DNA from 3 places in the Bradyrhizobium sp. BRP23 genome. Region 3 is predicted to be linked to each of the others. Evidence: predicted binding sites of a transcription regulator. Region 3 holds the regulator's gene; each other region holds the start of a gene.
What was found. The regulator PhoB, encoded in region 3, activates phosphate uptake and scavenging genes when phosphate is short. The targets are predictions, from matches to a motif close to TGTCATNNANCTGTCAT.
Positions count from the first base shown of each region.

Region 1: the regulator PhoB is predicted to act here: its motif matches at 4,580-4,596, upstream of phnC (phosphonate ABC transporter ATP-binding protein).
Region 2: the regulator PhoB is predicted to act here: its motif matches at 2,604-2,620, upstream of I6F24_RS09665 (RNA degradosome polyphosphate kinase).

Region 1 covers NZ_JADYVW010000005.1:174,810-181,518, reverse strand. The annotation lists gene phnF (phosphonate metabolism transcriptional regulator PhnF) at 7-738, shown strand; gene phnE (phosphonate ABC transporter, permease protein PhnE) at 875-1,729, opposite strand; gene phnE (phosphonate ABC transporter, permease protein PhnE) at 1,726-2,613, opposite strand; gene phnD (phosphonate ABC transporter substrate-binding protein) at 2,681-3,589, opposite strand; gene phnC (phosphonate ABC transporter ATP-binding protein) at 3,664-4,479, opposite strand; gene I6F24_RS15690 (chloramphenicol acetyltransferase) at 4,654-5,322, shown strand; gene I6F24_RS15685 (alpha-D-ribose 1-methylphosphonate 5-triphosphate diphosphatase) at 5,319-6,512, shown strand; gene I6F24_RS15680 (DUF1045 domain-containing protein) at 6,531-6,709, shown strand, end outside.
Region 2 covers NZ_JADYVW010000003.1:327,071-333,779, reverse strand. The annotation lists gene ppx (exopolyphosphatase) at 1-325, opposite strand, end outside; gene I6F24_RS09665 (RNA degradosome polyphosphate kinase) at 341-2,530, opposite strand; gene I6F24_RS09660 (DnaA/Hda family protein) at 2,666-3,343, opposite strand; gene I6F24_RS09655 (CDP-alcohol phosphatidyltransferase family protein) at 3,436-3,978, opposite strand; gene purM (phosphoribosylformylglycinamidine cyclo-ligase) at 4,135-5,208, shown strand; gene purN (phosphoribosylglycinamide formyltransferase) at 5,223-5,876, shown strand; gene I6F24_RS09640 (cold-shock protein) at 6,173-6,379, opposite strand.
Region 3 covers NZ_JADYVW010000010.1:106,273-112,981, forward strand. The annotation lists gene pstA (phosphate ABC transporter permease PstA) at 1-497, shown strand, start outside; gene pstB (phosphate ABC transporter ATP-binding protein PstB) at 494-1,315, shown strand; gene phoU (phosphate signaling complex protein PhoU) at 1,327-2,043, shown strand; gene phoB (phosphate regulon transcriptional regulator PhoB) at 2,066-2,773, shown strand; gene I6F24_RS25810 (GcrA family cell cycle regulator) at 3,073-3,585, opposite strand; gene I6F24_RS25815 (aspartate aminotransferase family protein) at 4,045-5,253, shown strand; gene argF (ornithine carbamoyltransferase) at 5,253-6,188, shown strand; gene I6F24_RS25825 (Hsp33 family molecular chaperone) at 6,454-6,709, shown strand, end outside.

The DNA.
Region 1 (6,709 bases), on a different contig from region 3:
CGCGACATGAGCATGCAGGACACAGCCTCCTCGGGCGTCGCGCTATGGCGCCTCGTGGCCGATGGCATCGAGCGCGGCATCGCCGACGGCCGCTTTGCGGCCGGCGACAAATTGCCGGGCGAGATGGAGATCGCCGAAACCTATCGCGTCAACCGCCACACCGTGCGGCGCGCGTTGGCAGCCCTCGCCGAGCGCGGCCTGGTGCGCGCCGAGCGCGGCAGCGGAACCTATGTCGAGGCGCAAAAGCTCGCTTATCCCTTGCGCTCGCGCACGCGCTTCTCCGAGATCGTCGGCGCCGATGGCCGCGAACCGCATGGCCGGCTGATCGAGGCGACCGATGACGTTGCGACGCGCGAGCTCGCACGAGAGCTGGGATTGAAGACCGGCGCGCCGCTGGTGCGGATCGAGGCGATTCGCCTCGCCGACCGCACCCCGATCTGTGTTTCCACCACCTGGCTCTCGGCTGACCTGTTCCCGGACGCGGGCGCCGTGTTCGCAGCAACGCGCTCGATGACGAAGCTGCTGGAGCATTTCGGCGTCCGCGATTATCGCCGCGGCGCGACGAGAATCACCGCAGGGATCGTCGACGCGAGCGACGCCGCACGGCTCGACCTGGCGCTGGGGCGGCCGATCCTGGTGGTCGACGCCACCGACCATGATCTCATGGGCAAGCCGCTGGTGACGAAGCACTCGCGCTTTGCGGCAGAGCGGGTGGAGTTTTTGGTGGAGAACGCTTAGATCAGAGCGTTTTCCAGCGAAGCCTGCCCTCGGACTTGATCCGGGGTGGAAACGATTTGCGTCGAGAAAACGCGTCAAAACAAAAATCAGAGCTCCGTTCCGATCCAATCGGAACGGATAAGACTGCAGCACGACGTTAGGCGACCGTCCGCTTGCCGATGATCGCGAAGCGCAGCTTGCCGGAAATCCAGTCGATCGACGATACAGTTACCAGGATCAGCAGGATCAGAAACGATACCTTCTGCCATTCCAGCACCCGGATCTGTTCGGCAAGCTGAAGGCCAATGCCGCCAGCGCCAACGATTCCGATGATCGTCGCCGATCGCGTATTCGACTCGAAATAGTAGAGCACCTGGCTCAGCAAGACCGGGAACACCTGCGGCAGCAATCCGAAGCGGACGCTGTGGAGATGGTTGCCGCCCGATGACCGAACGCCTTCCGCGGGGTTCTTCTCGGCGACCTCGATCGCTTCCGAGAACAGCTTGCCGAACGTTCCGAAATCGCTGCAGATCACGGCCAGGATGCCGGCAAACGGCCCCAGCCCCACGACGCCGACCCAGATCAGTGCCCAGATCAAAGTGTCGACTCCACGGATGGTATCGAGGCCACGACGCGTCAATAGGCGGATGATCCGGTTTGCAACCACGTTGCGCGCCGCGAGCAGGGATACCGGCAGCGCGAGCAGCGCGCCGCCCAGGGTGCCGAGAAACGCGATCGACACCGTCTCTCCGAGCGCATGCAGATATTTCAGAACCTCCGCCCAAGAACCCGGGTTGGGCGGCAACATGAGCTGGACGAATTCGCCCAGCCTGACCATGCCCAGGGAGAGCCGATTAAAGGGAATATCGAGCTGGACGATCCCGAACAGGAACAGCCCGACCGTCCCGCCGACGAGTATTGCGATCCTTCCCCGCTGCCACCAATCGGTCCGGAAGACGTCGGGATACCGTTGGGCAATGCCGGCCCGGTTTTCAAAACTGAAGGAGCTCATCGGGTGCTTCCCTCCAGCCCGAGCAGGCGGTGTCGCAACCGTTCCGTCAGGAAGTCGATCAACATGACGGTAAGGACGATGAGCAGCAGGATGGCGCTGACGTCGGTGAAGTAGAACTTGCGAACCGCCTCGATCAGATCCTGGCCGATCCCGCCGGCGCCGACGAAGCCCATCACGGCCGCGCCACGCACGTTGATCTCGAACCTGAGCAAGGCATAGCTCACGAAGTTCGAGAGGACCTGAGGCAACGCGCCGAACCGAACAACCTGAACCCAGCTGCCCCCGCTTGCCGCCACCCCTTCGACCGGCTTGCTGTCGATGTTCTCGACAACCTCGGCGAATTGCTTGCCCAACGCTCCGGCGGTATGGATTGCAATCGCCAGAACGCCCGGCAGCGGCCCGAGACCAAAGGCCAGCACGAAGATCAGGGCAAACACGATCTCCGGCACGGTCCTGAAAAACTCCAGAACGCGCCGGGTGACGAAAACAGTCGTTCCTGATTTCACGAGATTGGCCGAGGCGAGGAAGCAAAGCGCGAAACCGCACAGCGCACCCGAGAGGGTGCCCATATAGGCTATCAGCAACGTATCCCCGAGAAGCCGTGCCCAGCGCGGCAATCCCCACAGCCAGTCCGCCAAATCGCTCCATGCGGTCGCGAACGAAAATTTGGGTGCGATGCTGACGAAATAGGCCGGGAAGCGCCAGAAGTTCTCGACAAAATTTCCGAGACTGACCTCGCCCATCCAGCCCGCGGCAATGGCAACGGCGATCAGGACGGCGGCACCGAGCCATACGCGCCGGCGCTTGGCGGCAATTGCAGCCGCATAGCGATCGGCAAGCTCACGCAGCCTGGCTTCCGGAAATTCGGGAACTGCTGTTCGCATGGGATGTTCGGAAGAGCCGACGGGCAGATCTTGCAATCTGCCCGCCTTGTCCAACCCTTCGTTTCCCTCAGGATTTCTGCTTACGAATGCTGTCGACAAACTTGGTCAGTTCGATCACGGCCTCATACGCCTTGTGGTCGACCTCGACGTAGGGCAATTGCTTCCCCTCATAGATCTTGTCGAAAGCCGCCTTGTCCTTCACCGCAATTTCCAGCACGGCTTTCTTGATCGCCGCCTTGAGGTCGTCAGGCAGGCTGCTGAGATAGGCCATCGGCGAGTTCACGATCTGCTCGGACTTCATGATGATCTTGAAATCAGCGGCCTTCGCCATGCCCTTCCGTTCCATCCGGAGCAGGTTCGATTCCTTCTCGTCGTTCCACCAGTTGAACGCCGCGTCGCAGGTGCCCTGGGAAAGCCCGATCACCGCGTTTTCATGGCTCCCCGAATAGACCACCTTGGCGAAGAACTTTTCCGGGTCGATGCCCATCTTGTTCATCGCGAAACGCGGCACGTTGTTGCCGGAAGTCGAATTGGGATCGACGAGGCAGAGGTTCTTGCCTTGCAGGTCCTTGACGTCCTTGTAGCTCGAATCGCTTTTGACATAGAGAACCGAGTAATAGCCTTTGGTGCCGTCGCCGTTCACCTCGATCGCGAACGGTTCGACCTTCGCGCCAATGATGTAGGCACGCGCGTAGGACGCCGGGCCGTACATCGCGATGTGAATGTTTCCTGCACGCTGACCTTCGATCACCGCGGCGTAGTCATTGGCGATGCGCAGCGTGACCTTCGTTCCAAGCTCGCGGGACAGGTACTCCGTCAAAGGCGTCCAGCGGTTGGTGGTGCCGGAGGCATTCTCGTCGGGGACTTTTGCGAAGATCAACTCAGGATATCTCGCCTTCCAGTCCTGCGCCGCAGCGGCTGAAACTGAAAATGCTAGGGCCGCCGCAGCGGCAACGATCGTACGACGGTCTATCATGACGTCTCCCATTTCAAGGTTATGAAACTGTCGAGTTCCGGCTCTGCGCTAGGCTCGATTTAAAGAAGCAGCGATCAGGCCACGGCAACCGTGCGGAGGGCAGGAACTGCTGTGCCGACCGATGCATCCGCGGGCGCAACATCCATGACTTCATTCGCCTCGAGATCGTACAGCTCGCGCGCGATATGATCGGTCAAGGCCGCCGGCGCGCCGTCGAACACCACGCGTCCGGCCGCCATGCCGATCAGGCGGTCGCAATAGCTGCGGGCGAGATCGAGCGAATGCAGGTTGCAGAGCACGGTGATACCGAAATGCTTGTTGATGCGCAGAAGCGCATCCATCACGATCTTGGTGTTGCGGGGATCGAGCGAGGCGATCGGCTCGTCGGCAAGGATAATGTCGGGCTGCTGAACCAGCGCCCGCGCGATCGCCACGCGCTGCTGCTGACCGCCCGAGAGCTGGTCGGCGCGCTGGGCCGCGATGGCAGCCATGTCGAACTGCTCGAGCGCCGACATCGCGATGGCCTTGTCTTCTTCGGGCCAAAGCTGCAGCAGCGACCGCCATGTCGGCACCGTCGACAGCCGCCCCATCAGCACATTGGTGAGGACGTCGAGCCGGCCCACGAGGTTGAACTGCTGAAAAATCATCGCCGACCGCGCACGCCACTGCCGCAGCTCCTTGCCGCGCAGCGCGGTGACGTCGACGCCTTCGAACAGGATGCGGCCTTCGGAGGGCTCGGTGAGGCGGTTGATGGACCGCAGCAATGTCGACTTGCCGGCGCCGGATCGCCCGATCACCCCGACGAAGCCGCCGGGGGAAACTTGAAACGAAGCATCGTCCACGGCGGCCTTCGCGCCGAAGCGACACGTCAGGCCTTCAACCACCAGCATCGAGGGGCTCCAGAGTAGCTGGAGCCAACCGCTAACGCCCGTGGTTAACACTTGTGTGACAAGGCTGCTGCAGTGCGGCCATCCTACGCACGTCATCCCCTGTCATCTCATTGTCACGACACCGTCATCCGGCCGCTCGAAGAAAGACTCCCGCCCTCGCACTTCGGATGCAACATGGCCAAAGCTCTTTCGGTTCAGCCGACCGTCGATCCCTCGGCCAAGCTGCATGAGACCAGGCTTGGCGCCTACACCGAAGTCGGCGCGCGCACGATCCTGCATGAAGTCGCGATGGGCGATTATTCCTATGTCGTGAACGATGCGCAGATCACCTACGCCACCATCGGAAAGTTCTGCTCGATCGCGGCGATGACCCGCATCAATCCCGGCAACCATCCGATGCATCGCGCCACTCAGGCGCATTTCACTTACCGATCCAGCGCCTATTTCGAAGGTGAGAGCGACGATCTCGAGTTCTTCGACTGGCGCCGCCGGCATCACGTTCATATCGGCCATGACGTCTGGATCGGCCATGGCGCGATCGTGCTGCCGGGCCGCAACATCGGCACCGGCGCGGTGATCGCCGCCGGCGCGATCGTCACCAAGGACGTGCCGGCCTACAGCATCGTCGCCGGCAATCCGGCCCGCATCGTGCGGCGGCGATTCTCGGAGGAGATCGCCGGACGGCTCGCAAGGCTTGCTTGGTGGGACTGGGATCACGACAAGTTGCGCGAGGCGCTGCCCAATTTCCGCAAGCTCGGGATTGAAGATTTCCTCTCGGCATACGAAGCAAAAGCGAGCTCACTCGCCAATTCTCCTGCCAGCAAACGAAGCGCGGTCGCGTGACAGACATATTCATCGAAGGCGGCCGGGCCCTGATCGGCGCCGAGCTCGTCGAAGCCTCCCTTCTCGTCTCCGGAACAGACATTGCAGAGGTCGATGCTTCTCGCGGCCGGGCGCGGCTGGCACTGGATGCCCGTGACCTGCTGGTGCTGCCCGGCATCGTCGATCTGCATGGCGATGCCTTCGAGCGGCAGATGATGCCGCGCGCCGGCGTCGACTTTCCGATCGACGTCGCGCTCGCCGACAGCGACCGCCAGGCGATCAGCAACGGCATCACCACCGTGTTTCACGCCACGACCTGCTCGTGGGAGCCGGGCCTGCGAAGCGCCGACAATGCGCGCGGCCTGATGGAGGCGATCGAGCGGCAGCGTCCGCAGTTCGCTGCCGACACCCGCTTCCACCTGCGGCACGAGACCTTCAATCTCGATGCCGAAGCGGAGATCGCAGAGTGGCTCAGCGAGGGCCGCGTCGACCTGTTCGCCTTCAACGATCATATGGACGGCGTCGTTGCCGACATCTCCAACCCACGCAAGCGCAACCGCATGGTGGAGCGCACCGGTCTGTCGAGCGAAGAATTCGACCGGCTGGTCGAGCGCGTGGTCTCGCGCGCCGACGAGGTGCCCGCCTCGGTGTCACGCCTGGCCGCCGCGGCCCGCGGGGCCGAGGTGCGGATGCTCTCGCACGACGATTCGAGCCCGGCGATGCGCCGGGACTTTCGCGAGCTCGGCGCCTTGATCGCGGAGTTTCCGATCAACGAGGAGACGGCGCAGGCTGCGGCCAGCCACGGCGATGCCATCGTCTATGGCGCGCCGAACGTCGTGCGCGGCGGCAGCCACACCGGCTGGACCAGGGCCTCCGACATGATCGCCAAGGGGCTCTGCTCGGTGCTGGCGTCTGACTATTATTATCCCGCGCAGCTGCTCGCCGCGTTCCGCCTGGCCGCCGATGGCGTGGTGCCTCTGGCTCAGGCCTGGGATCTGGTCTCCGCCGGCCCGGCGCGGGCAACCGGCCTCACCGATCGCGGCCTGCTCGCGGAGGGACGCCGCGCTGACATTCTCCTCGTCGACGACAACGTGAAGCTGCGGCCGCGGCTGATCGCGGTGATCTCAGGCGGCAGGCTCGTGCATCTCACCGACGCGACGCGGCTGCTCACCGCAGTGGCGGCGCCGCGCGAGACTGTCGTCGCGGCGTAAATTGGTTATGCTGAGGCAATGACAGGTTTCCCCCGCTACGCGATCTATCATGCCGCAGGCCGCGACAGCGCCCTCTCCCGCTTCGGCGCCGAGCTGCTCGGCTATGACGCCTACAGCGGCGGCGAGATTTCGTTTCCAGAGCAGGCGCTGCACGCCGCGCCCGACTGGCGCGAGGTCAGCGCCGATCCTCGCAAATA
Region 2 (6,709 bases), on a different contig from region 3:
CCGCGCAGATCCGCTCGGCCCTGGCGATGAAATCGGGGCCGTTGGAGGCGTCGCGGCATGCGGCGGTCGCGATCGCGAACACGCGTCCGACCTTCATCACCCGGCACAGCGCGCGAAACCGTTTCAGCGAGGTCAGCGCCTTGTCGATGGCGTCGGGCGCGAGCAGGCCCGTGCTCTGCACCTCGCGCCCGAGGCCGCACAGCGTCTTCTCGTTGAAGATCGGGATCAGGCTGCGCGCCAGCGCCTCGTAGACGACGAGGCGGACCGAGTTGGAGCCTATGTCGATAACCGCGACGCTCGAGCCGCGCTTGCGCGGCCGCTTCACGTCGCAAATCCCCGATCAGGATTGATGACGTTCGTTCCGGCGCGTGAGACGACGCGGCGAGGATTCCTTGAGCGACTTTCCACGGCCAGACAGACTCGGATTCGTCATGAAGTAGTTGTGGACGTTGAAAGGCTCCTCGCCCTTCGCGGTCTTCATACGCGTTGAAGACCCATCCGGCAACAACTGCCAGCTCTGCTCATTGTCCTTCAGGTTCGCGACCATGATCTGTTCGAGAACCTGCTGATGCACCGTCGGATTTTGCAGCGGACACAGCACCTCGACGCGGCGGTCGAGGTTGCGCGGCATCATGTCGGCGGACGAGATATACACAGCCGCTTTCGCGCTCGGCAGTCCCTGGCCCATGCCGAAGCAGTAGATTCGGCCATGTTCCAGGAAGCGGCCGATGATCGACTTGACGCGGATGTTCTCCGACAGACCGGGAATGCCGGGCCTGAGGCAGCAGATGCCGCGCACCACGAGCTCGACCTGGACACCGGCCTGCGAGGCCTCGTAGAGCGCGTCGATGATATCAGGGTCGACCAGCGCGTTCATCTTCATCCAGACCGCGCCGGGACGGCCATGCCGCGCATGTGCGGTCTCGCCCTGGATGTGCTCGATGATGCGCTTGCGCAAGGTCAGCGGCGACACCGCCATTTTTTCCAGATCGCTCGGCGCGGCATAGCCGGTGATGAAATTGAACACGCGCGCGGCATCGCGGCCGATCGTCGGGTCCGAGGTGAAGTAGGAGAGATCGGTGTAGATGCGCGCGGTGACCGGGTGATAATTGCCGGTGCCGGTATGGACGTAGGTCGTCAGGCTGCCGCCCTCGCGGCGCACCACCATCGAGAGCTTCGCGTGCGTCTTCAATTCGAGGAAGCCGTAGACGACCTGCACGCCGGCGCGTTCGAGATCGCGTGCCCAGCGGATGTTGGCTTCTTCGTCGAACCGCGCTTTCAGCTCGATCAGCGCGGTGACTGATTTGCCGGCTTCGGCCGCTTCGGCCAGCGCGCGCACGATCGGTGAATTGTTGGAGGTGCGGTAGAGCGTCTGCTTGATCGCAACGACGTCGGGGTCGCGCGTGGCCTGCTGCAGGAATTGCACCACCACGTCGAACGACTCGTAGGGATGGTGGACGATCAGGTCCTTCTGCCGGATCGCGGCGAAGATGTCGCCGCCATGCTCGCGCACGCGTTCGGGGTGGCGCGGCACGTAAGGGGTGAATTCGAGGTCGGGCCGGTCGAGGCGGGTGAGCTGCGAGAGCTCGTTCATCGCCTGCACGCCGTCGACCAGGAAGATCTCGTCGTCGGCGGCGGAGAGCGCGTGCTGCACGAAGCTGCGCAGCTGCTCCGGCATCTTGGCGTCGATCTCGAGCCGGATCACCGATCCGCGGCGGCGGCGCTTCAGTGCGGTCTCGAACAGGCGGACGAGATCTTCGGCCTCCTCCTCGATTTCGAGCTCGGAGTCGCGGATGATCCGGAAGGCGCCTTGGCCGTGCAGATTGTAGCCGGGGAACAGGCGGTTGATGAACAGGGCGGTGGCCTGCTCCAGCGAGATCAGGCGCACCGTGCCATCCGCCGGCAGGCGGATGAAGCGGTCGATCTTGCCGGGCATGCGGATCAGCGCGTTCATCTGCTTGCCGTCGGCAGCGCGCGTGAGCTGCAGTGCGATGGTGAAGCCGAGGCTCGGAATGAACGGGAAAGGGTGGGCCGGATCGATCGCCAGCGGGGTCAGGAGAGGGAACACGTTGTGGAGGAAGTAGTCCTCGATCCAGGTTCGTTCCGCCTTTGTGACGTCCTTGCCGTCGACCAGCACGATGCCGACCTCGGCCAACGTGGCGCGCAGGTCGCGCCAGATCGCCTGCTGGTCGGAGGCGAGCTGGGAGACGGTGCGGTTGATCAGCGCCAGCTGCTCGGACGGCGTCAGGCCGTCGGGGCTGCGCTCGGCGATGCCCTCGCGGACCTGGGCCTTGATGCCGGCGACCCGAACCATGAAGAACTCGTCGAGGTTATTGGCCGAAATCGACAGGAATCGCACCCGCTCCAGCACGGGGTGGCTCGGGTTGACCGATTCCTCCAGGACGCGGCGGTTGAAATGCAGCCAGGACAGCTCGCGGTTGATGAACCGCTCGGGACTGGACGCGATCGCCGGAAGGCTCTCGGTTTCCGGGGCTTTCTCTTTCGTTTCAACAGCTTGCGCAGAGTCCATCAGAAGTCGGTCCATCCAGTTCACCCCAATTGCGACTCAAGCGCAAAAATCGGCGGGAGCATGTGTTAGAGCGATGACGTTTCGATGACATTGATGTTCCGCCCCCGCGCCGCGTCAAGCGGGCCCGCGAGCTTGTCAGGCGTCCCGGAGCAGCTCAGCGGCCAGCGCCCGGGTGACGGGACGGCCGAGCCGTAGGGCTTCGCTGTCGAGCAGCTCGACGGCCCGCCGGGCGGCAGCCGAGGACCGCTCCAGGCGCGTCGCGAGGTAGCCGACCACGCTCTCGTCCACATTGAGCTGGCGGTCGGCGCAGAACTTGACGATGAGGCCGCGGAACAGCTGGTCGTCGGGAGGCAGCAGCGTGACCGCCGGAACGGCCCGCAGGCGCGAGCGCAGGTCGCGAAGCTCGATCGGAAGCGCGGCCGGCGCCTCGCGGCCGGTGAACAGGACGTAGGCGCCGTCCTCGCGGGCGAGGTTCATCAGGTGAAACAGGGCACGCTCGTCGAAGTCCCCAGCCTTGAGATCCTCGACCACCAGCGCGCCGGTGGCGAGCGCGCCGGGCACGTCCGTCGCGGTCAGCGCATTGGCGGTGGTCGAGCGGGCGCCGGCTTCCTCGGCCCAGATCGCGGCCAGATGGCTCTTGCCGCTTCCTTCCGGGCCCGCCAGCCACATGATCCGGTTCGGCCATTCCGGCCAGCCGTCGATGAGGCCTAGACCGGCCGCATTGGCGGGGCCTTCGAGGAAGTTGTCCCGGCTGAGGCTCTCCGCATGCGGAAGCGCAAACGCCAATTGTCGGGGATGAACGCGGCCTGCCACGCTTGCTCTGCTCCATGCCGGCGCGCCGGCCCGCTTGTAGAGATTCGACTTGATGGTGCGGGACTTGGCCTTTTGCTGGGCTGCTTCCCCGCTCATTTGGCCTCGATCGTGCTCATGTGCCGCAGCCACTCGACGAGATAGAGCGACACGGAGGAGAGCGTGAAGACCGTGACGAGACCCATCAGGATGACATCATAAGGCGCGGGCTTGAAGCCGAAGGCAAGCGCCGCCAGCACCAAAGCTGCGAATGCCACTTGTGCCACCGTGTTGAGCTTGGAGACTTTCGACGGCTTCATCTCGACCGGCCGGTCGAACAACCAGGACACGATCACGGCGGCGACAATCATGATGTCGCGCGAGACCACCAGGATCACGATCCAGCGCGGGATCGCGCCCCAGATGCCGAGCGCCATGTAGATCGAGACCAGCAGCGCCTTGTCGGCGAGCGGATCGAGCAGGGCGCCGAGCTCGCTCGTCATGTTGAAGCGCTTGGCCAAAAAGCCGTCCACGGCATCGCTGATGCCGGCGATCAGGAAGACGGCGAACGCCACCTCCATTTGGCTCGACACGATGGCCCAGACGATGATCGGGACCAGCATGATGCGGCCCAAGGTAATGATATTCGGAATACTCACGAAAGCGCTTCCCGGCACCGGTTCTGACCTCAAATCCGGCCCGTTGCAGGCTGAACCGGTTGATATGTCTACATAGTATAGCGGGGAGCGCCATGCGAGCCATTGCGCGTCCCCGGAATTCAACGTAACCAGCCGCAAACCCACTGGAAATCGGGCATGACCGACCGCAAAAACGGCCTCACTTACGCCGATTCAGGCGTCGATATCGACGCGGGCAACCGCCTGGTCGACCTGATCAAGCCGATGGTGCGCGCCACCGCGCGGCCGGGCGCCGATGCCGAGATCGGCGGCTTCGGCGGCCTGTTCGACCTCAAGGCGGCCGGCTTCAAGGATCCGGTCCTCGTGGCCGCGACCGACGGTGTCGGTACCAAAGTCAAGATCGCGATCGAGACCGGCCTGCATGGCGGCATCGGCATCGACCTCGTCGCCATGAGCGTCAACGACATCGTGGTCCAGGGCGCCGAGCCACTGTTTTTCCTGGACTATTTCGCCTGCGGCAAGCTCGATCCGGAGGCCACGGCCGCCATCGTCGCGGGCGTTGCGGAGGGATGCCGCGAATCCGGCTGCGCTTTGATCGGCGGGGAGACTGCCGAAATGCCCGGCCTCTACAAGGACGGCGACTACGATCTCGGCGGCTTTGCCGTCGGCGCCGCCGAGCGCGGTACGTTGTTGCCGCGCAAGGACATCGCCGCGGGCGATGCCGTGATCGGTCTCGCTTCGTCCGGCGTGCATTCCAACGGCTTCTCGCTGGTCCGCAAGATCGTCGAGCAGTCGGGCCTCGGCTTCGAGGCGCAGGCGCCGTTCGCGCCGGTGATGACGCTCGGCGGCGCGCTGCTGACGCCGACCAGGCTGTACGTGAAATCCTGCCTGCGCGCGATCCGCGAGACCGGGGCGGTGAAGGGGCTCGCCCACATCACCGGCGGCGGCTTCACCGACAACATCCCGCGCGTGCTGCCGAAGCATCTCGGTGTCGGCATCGACCTGGCACGCCTGCCGGTGCTGCCGGTGTTCAAATGGCTGGCGGCCCAAGCCGGCATCGCCGAGCTGGAAATGCTGCGCACCTTCAATTGCGGCATCGGCATGATCGCGATCGTCGAGCCCGACAAGGTCGACAAGGTCGTCGAAGTCTTCACCGACGCAGGCGAGACCGTGGCGCAGCTCGGCACCGTGATTCCGGCCGAGGGCGAGCACCGCGTCGTCTATAACGGCCACCTCGACATGGCGCTATAATGACTGGCGCCGTGATGAAGCGCCGCGTCGCCATCCTGATTTCCGGGCGCGGCTCCAACATGGCTGCGCTGATCAGGGCAGCCGCCGCCGCGGATTTCCCGGCGGAGATCTCGCTCGTCATCTCTAACAAGGCGGATGCGCCCGGCCTCGAACGCGCCCGGGCGAGCGGCGTGACCACCGAGGTGATCGAAAGCAAGCCGTTCGGCAGGGACCGCGCCGGCTTCGAGACGGTGCTGCAGGCCGCGCTCGACAAGCACGGCATCGAGCTGATTTGTCTCGGCGGCTTCATGCGCCTGTTCACGGCCGAGTTCACCAAGGCCTGGTACGGGCGGATGCTCAACATCCATCCCTCGCTGCTGCCATCGTTCCCCGGCCTCGACCCGCACGGCCAGGCCCTGCGCGCCGGCGTCAAGCTCTCCGGCGCGACGGTCCACTTCGTCATTCCCGAGACCGATGCCGGCCCGATCGTGATGCAGGGCGCGGTTCCCGTCAGCGACCACGATACCGCGGAGACGCTGTCCGAGCGCATCCTCGAAGTCGAGCACCGCATCTATCCCGAGGCGCTGCGGCTGCTCGCGGCCGGCAAGGTCCGCATCGAGGGCGATGTCTGCAAGACGGCGGGAAGCGCAGCGTCGGAGAATTTTTTGGTATCGCCGGTGGTGAGTTAGACAGCTCGGGACTCAGGAGCCGTAGAGCAGTCGATCGACCAGTCTGCCGACTTGCCGGGGGTGATCGAACACACCCGCGAATGCCTCGTCGGGAGGGTCCGAGCCGAAAACATCGAACGGCGTGAGTGCCTTCTCGTCGCACGACGAAGCTGGGCGTTGGAGTTCGTCGGCCGTCGTCTCTGGTCGATTGGTGATATTCGTTGCTCCAGCTAAGCGCTGTTTTGCTGCAGTTCGAAACAAAATCCCCCGGCAGAGCCGGGGGCAACGTCATGATCGCTCGCATGACGCGAGAGACATCAGGAAACCTTGAGGTTCTCCGCGGATGATTTGCCGCGGTTCTCCACGAGGTCGAATTCAACCACCTGGTTCTCGTTGAGGGTGGAAAGTCCGGCACGCTCGACGGCGGAGATGTGGACGAACACGTCCTTGTCGCTGCCATTCGGCTTGATGAACCCATAGCCCTTTGTCGGGTTGAACCATTTGACGGTGCCCTTTTGCGGCATCGCTCGTCTCCTCCACTAGATATAAAAACGACGCGGCCGCTTTTTCGCGTGCCACGCCACAAACGGGCTCCCCGAAGTCTGTTCGAGTCTTGAGGCGCAATGTCGCGAAACGCACAGCAAACGGCCAATTCCGATTGTGAACGTTATTGCAACATGAAATTCGCCGGCTAGCAAGCCGCGCGCGGATTTCAAGAGCAAGCCAGGTGCCTTCAAGCGCAATTTGCGACCTGTGGCAGCAGAACCACAATCGGTGCAATAGCCTCGGCCGTTATGCGCCAACCGGTTGACCCCTCGTGGCAGTTCGGCCCAAATCGCCGCAAGCGCCGCAGA
Region 3 (6,709 bases):
CCTCGATCATCATCGGCCTCTTCATCTATGGCGCGGTGGTGGTGCCGATGCGCGGCTTCTCGGCGATTGCGGGCGCGCTGGCGCTTGCCGTCATCGTGATCCCGGTCGTCGTGCGCACCACCGAAGACATGCTACTGCTGGTGCCGAATCCGTTGCGCGAAGCTGCCAGCGCGCTCGGCCTGCCGCGCTCGCTGGTGATCAAGCGCATCGCCTATCGTGCCGCGCGCTCCGGCCTCATCACCGGCGTGCTGCTGGCGACCGCCCGCGTCGCCGGCGAGACCGCGCCGCTGTTGTTCACGGCACTGTCGAACCAGTTCTTCAGCCTCGGCCTGAACAAGACGATGGCGAACCTGCCTGTCACCATCAACAACTTCGTGCAGAGCCCCTACGAGTATTGGAAGCAACTCGCCTGGAGCGGTGCGCTGTTGATCACCCTGACCGTGCTTGCCCTTAACATTGGCGCGCGCATCCTTGGCGCCGAGAGGACTGCAAAATGAGTGAAATGTCTGTTTCCGTCAGCGCACCGTCCGTTCATCCCGGCTCGCAGCCCCTGCCCGAGGCGCCCGCCAAGGTCACGGCGCGCAACCTCAACTTCTACTACGGCGACCACCACGCGCTGAAGAACATCAACCTGGCGCTCGGCACCAACCGCGTCACGGCGTTCATCGGCCCGTCCGGCTGCGGCAAGTCCACCCTGCTGCGCATCTTCAACCGGATGTACGACCTCTATCCGGGCCAGCGCGCCGACGGTCAGCTGTTACTCGACCATACCAACATCCTCGACCCCAAGCTCGACCTCAACCTGCTCCGCGCCCGGGTCGGCATGGTGTTCCAGAAGCCGACGCCGTTCCCGATGACGATCTACGAGAACATCGCCTTCGGCATTCGTCTCTATGAGAAGATCTCCAAGTCCGAGATGGACGACCGCGTCGAGAAGGCGCTGCGTGGTGGCGCGCTGTGGAACGAGGTCAAGGACAAGCTCAATGCCTCCGGCCTGTCGCTCTCCGGCGGCCAGCAGCAGCGCCTCTGCATCGCCCGCACCGTCGCGGTGCGGCCCGAGGTGATCCTGTTTGACGAGCCCTGCTCGGCGCTCGACCCGATCTCGACCGCCAAGGTCGAGGAGCTGATCCAGGAATTGTCCGAGAACTACACGATCGCGATCGTCACCCACAACATGCAGCAGGCGGCGCGCGTTTCCGACAAGACCGCCTTCATGTATCTCGGCGAGTTGATCGAGTTCGACGACACCAGCAAGATCTTCACGTCGCCGAGCGATCGGCGCACGCAGGATTACATCACCGGCCGGTTCGGCTGAGGAGACGGAACATGGGTTCTGAACATACCGTAAAGGCTTTCGACAGCGACCTTCAGGAGCTCACCCGCCTGGTCGCCGAGATGGGCGGCATCGCCGAGCGCATGATCGTCGATTCCGTCGACGCGCTGATCCGCCGCGACGTCGCGCTCGGCCAGCGCGTCGTCGCCACCGACGTCGAGCTCGACGCGCTGCAGAAGCGCATCGAGGAGCGCGCCGTGCTCACCATCGCCCGCCGCCAGCCGATGGCCGTCGACCTGCGCGAGATCGTCGGCGCGATGCGCGTTGCGACCGATCTCGAGCGCATCGGCGATCTCGCCAAGAACATGGGCAAGCGCGTCGCGGCGCTGGAGACGGATTTCCATCCGCTCAAGCTGTTCCGCGGCCTGGAGCACATGACCGACCTCGTGCAGCAGCAGGTCAAGTCGGTGCTGGACGCCTATGCCGCGCACGACCTGCCGGCGGCGATGGCGGTGTGGAAGGGCGACGAAGAAGTCGACGCCATCTGCACCTCGCTGTTCCGCGAGCTCCTCACCTACATGATGGAGGATCCGCGCAACATCTCGTTCTGCATCCACCTGATGTTCTGTGCCAAGAACATCGAGCGGATCGGCGACCACGCCACCAACATCGCCGAGACCGTGTTCTACATGATCGAGGGCCAGGCGATCACCGACAAGCGGCCGAAGGGCGACATGACGACCTTCGCCACGACGGTGCCGAACACCTGACGACTTAAGGAGCTACGACCACATGGGCGCACGCATTATGGTGGTTGAGGACGAGGAAGCTCTCACCGAGCTTCTTCGCTACAACCTCGAAGGCGACGGCTATGACGTCGAGACGGTGATGCGCGGCGATGACGCCGACACCCGCCTCAAGGAGCACATTCCCGATCTGATCGTGCTCGACTGGATGCTGCCGGGCCTGTCAGGCATCGAGCTGTGCCGGCGGCTTCGGACCCGCCCCGAGACCAAGCAGCTGCCGATCATCATGCTCACCGCGCGCGGCGAGGAGAGCGAACGGGTGCGCGGGCTCGCGACCGGCGCGGATGATTATATCGTCAAGCCGTTCTCGGTGCCGGAGCTGCTTGCGCGCGTGAAGGGCCTGCTCAGGCGTGCGAGTCCCGAGCGCCTCGCCACCGTGCTCGCCTATGGCGATATCGAGCTCGACCGCGACAAGCGCCGCGTGGCGCGCTCGGGCCGGCCGATCGATCTCGGTCCGACCGAATATCGCCTGCTGGAGTTCTTCCTGGAGCATCCCGGCCGCGTGTTCTCGCGCGAGCAGCTGCTCGACAGCGTCTGGGGCCGCGACATCTACATCGACGAGCGCACCGTCGACGTCCATATCGGCCGCCTGCGCAAGCTGCTCAATCTTGGCCGCGAGCAGGACCCGATCCGCACCGTCCGCGGCGCCGGCTACGCGCTGGACGATCGCTTCGCGAAGGCTGAGCAGACGTAAGGCGCCAGCGACAGCTGGTTTGGCGAACTGCGGCGCCGATCTCGGCCGTCATCCCGGGGCGCGCGCAGCGTGAGCCCGGGATCTCAGCGCGAGCGCTTGCGCTCTTCGCGATTAGCCACAGGACGTGGTTTGGCGAAGACTCGGAGTGACCATCTCGCGCAACGATTGCGCCCCGCGGTTACGGATCCCGCATTCGCGGGGATGACACCGGGCGATTGGGAGCCGTCATCGTATGACGGCTGCAGTCTTGGCGATCAAGCTTGGCGATCAAAGCTTGGCGATCAGGGAATTCCGCAAGCTCACCGCGTGCCCGGTTTCGGTGCTGCGCGACGGCGATCCGCTGCGGGCTGATAGGCCACGCGCGAATGCTGGGCACAATAGGGCAGGCCGGAGAGCGCCTTGCCGCCGCAGAAGAAGAAATCCGGGCTCGAGGGATCGCCGACCGGCCAGTGGCAGGTCGCCTCGTTCAATTCCAGCAGCGACAGCCGCTGGCTCATCGGCACCACGTTGTCGTAGGTAACCGGCTCGGCTTCCAACTCGACCTCGAAGGCCTGCGCCAACGCGGTGTTGCCGCGCGCGACGGGGCGGGTCACCCGCATCATATGCTGCGCGGGCCGTGCCTTGCGCGGCCGCGGCGCTGCCGATGAAGGGCTCTTGGCGCGGCCGGACAGGCCGAGCCGGTGCACCTTGCCGATCACGGCATTGCGGGTCACATTGCCGAGCTCCGCCGCGATCTGGCTGGCCGAAAGTCCGGCCTCCCAGAGCTTCTTCAGCTGCTCGACGCGATCATCGGACCAGGTCAAAACCGTCATTGCACCCTTTCCCTCGCTGCGCGCCTGCCATCCTGGGGCCTTCGCAGCGAATGCTTTAGCCTTGAAAAACCCGTGCCGTCAGAATCCCTTAAGGCTCGCCGGGCGCGCTCAAGACGCCCGAACGTTTACGCCGGTACATGAGGACTTCTGGGATCAGAACTGCTGCACGAGATGTCGTATCTGACAGTCCAAACGCTACAATATGGCGTGACTCCCGCGCAAGAGTCCGCCGACTCGCTTCCACATGTTCCGTGGTGAAAAACCCGCAAAATCGGCACCGCAAGACTACGGAATCAGCGTTTCGCGAGGCTTTCCGGGCGGCATTGACACCCGTCTTGCCAGGCATAAGATAGTGCCACGTGCCGCCCTTAAAAGGCGGCACGTTTCGTTTTCCGGGGCCGGTCGATGGTGCGTCGCGCAATGCATGTCTCACACCGTCCGCAACATTCAAGTGACGTCATGACTAACAGCGCAGCGCCGCATTTGCTCCCCGTTTTCGCCAGGGCCGACCTCGGTTTCGAGCGCGGCGAAGGCTGCTGGCTGATCGCGACCAACGGCGATCGCTATCTCGATTTCACCTCGGGTGTCGCGGTGAATGCGCTCGGCCATGTCCATCCCGCGCTGGTCAAGGCGTTGCAGGAGCAGGCGACCAAGCTCTGGCACATGTCGAACCTGTTCCAGAGCCCTGACGGCGAGAAGCTCGCAAGCCGCCTCTGCAATGAGAGCTTTGCGGACTTCGTGTTCTTCTGCAATTCCGGCGCCGAGGCGCTGGAAGGCGTGATCAAGCTGGTGCGCCACCATCACTTCTCCAAGGGGCATCCGGAACGTTACCGCATGATCACCTTCGAGGGTGCCTTCCATGGCCGCACGCTGGCGACGCTCGCCGCCACCGGCTCTGCGAAATATCTCGAGGGCTTCGGTCCGCCGATGGACGGCTTCGATCAGGTGCCGCACGGCGACCTCGACGCCGTGAAGAAGGCGATTGGTCCGCACACCGCCGGCATTCTCATCGAGCCGATCCAGGGCGAGGGTGGCGTTCGTTCTGCACCTCACACCTTCCTGAGGGCGCTGCGCGAACTCTGTAACGAGCGCGGCCTGTTGCTCGCCTTCGACGAGGTGCAGACCGGCATGGGCCGCACCGGCGAGCTCTTTGCCTACAAGCGCACCGGCGTCACACCGGATGTGATGTCGCTCGCCAAGGCGCTCGGCGGCGGCTTTCCGATCGGCGCGGTGCTGGCGACCGCGGACGCGGCGGCCGGCATGGGGCCCGGCTCGCACGGCTCCACCTTCGGCGGCAATCCGCTCGCGATCTCGGCTGCCAACGCCGTGCTCGATGTCATGCTCAAGCCCGGCTTCTTCGACCACGTGCAGAAGATGTCGCTGCTGCTCAAGCAGAAGCTCGCCTCCGTGATCGATCGTCATCCCGAAATCGTCAGCGAGGTGCGCGGCGAGGGCCTGCTGATCGGCATCAAGGCCGTGGTGCCCTCGGGCGATCTCGTCGCGGCGCTGCGCGCCGAAAAGCTGCTCACCGTCGGGGCCGGCGACAATGTCGTGCGCTTCCTGCCGCCCCTGATCGTCACGGAAGCGGAGATCGAGGACAGCGTCGGCCGGTTAGAGCGCGCCTGCGCTGCGATCTCCTCCAGCCAGACCAAGCGGGCGGCAAGCTGATGAGCACGACGCCCAACAAAGCTCCCAAGCACTTCCTGGACATCAACGAGCTGCCGCTCTCGGAGCTCAAGAGCATGCTCGCCGCCTCTTCCGCCATGAAGGCGAAGCAGAAGGCGCAGCAGCCGGTCAGGCCGCTCGAGGGCAAGACGCTGGCGATGATCTTCGAGCGTCCCTCGACCCGCACCCGCGTCTCGTTCGACGTCGGCATGCGCCAGCTCGGCGGCGAGGCGATCATGCTCACCGGCGCCGAGATGCAGCTCGGCCGCGGCGAGACCATCGCCGACACCGCGCGGGTTCTGTCGCGCTATGTCGACGCCATCATGATCCGCATCCTCAACCATGATGCGCTGCTGGAGCTTGCGGCCAACGCCACCGTGCCCGTCATCAACGGCCTGACGCGGCGTTCGCATCCCTGCCAGGTGATGGCCGACCTCATGACCTATGAGGAACATCGCGGCCCGATCGAGGGCAAGACGGTGGCCTGGACCGGCGACGACAACAACGTGCTGGCGTCCTGGGCCCATGCCGCCGAGCGCTTCAAATTCCAGCTCAATGTCGCAACGCCGCCGGAGCTCGCACCGAAAAAGGCCATGCGCGACTGGATCAAGGCGACGGGCGCGCCGATCGTGCTCGGCACCGATCCGGAAGCCGCCGTGCGCGGCGCCGATTGCGTCGTCACCGACACTTGGGTGTCGATGGGCGACAAGGAGGGCGAGCACCGCCACAACGTGCTCAAGCCCTACCAGGTCAATGCCAAGCTGATGTCGCTGGCCAAGGCGGACGCATTGTTCATGCATTGCCTGCCGGCCCATCGCGGCGAGGAGGTCACCGACGAGGTGATCGACGGGCCGCAATCGGTCGTGTTCGACGAGGCCGAAAACCGCCTGCACGCGCAGAAGGGCATTTTGGCCTGGTGCTTCGACGCGGTGAAGTAGGCGCGCTGGAAGCCCGGCTGCGGCCTCACACGCAATTGTCGTCCCGGACAAGCGCGCCAAAAGCGCGCGCAGATCCGCAGGAAGTCGTTTGGCGAAGACTCGGAGTTGCCATCTCGCTCGATGACGTGGTCCTGTGGTTATGGGTCCCGGGCTCGCGCGTTGCGCGCCCCGGGACGACACCGAGCTTGCTGTAGCGTTGTGCACCCTCATCGCATCCGGAACGCGCCCCCTTCCATTTCCGCCCTCCGACCCCAGATAAAGCGCCATGGTTTCCCAGTCTCCTGACATGAACACCGGGCCTGAAGGCCCGGTTCGCGCGCCATCATCGGTTCCGATCGATGACGCCGTGCTGCCTTACGAGGTCGACGCGCTTGACGTGCGCGGGCGCCTGGTGCGGCTTGGCCCCGCGCTCGACGACATCCTCACCAAGCACGATTATCCCGCAGCCGTGGGCAAGCTGCTCGGCGAGGCCATCGTGCTGACGACGCTGCTCGGCTCGACGCTGAAATTCGAGGGCCGCT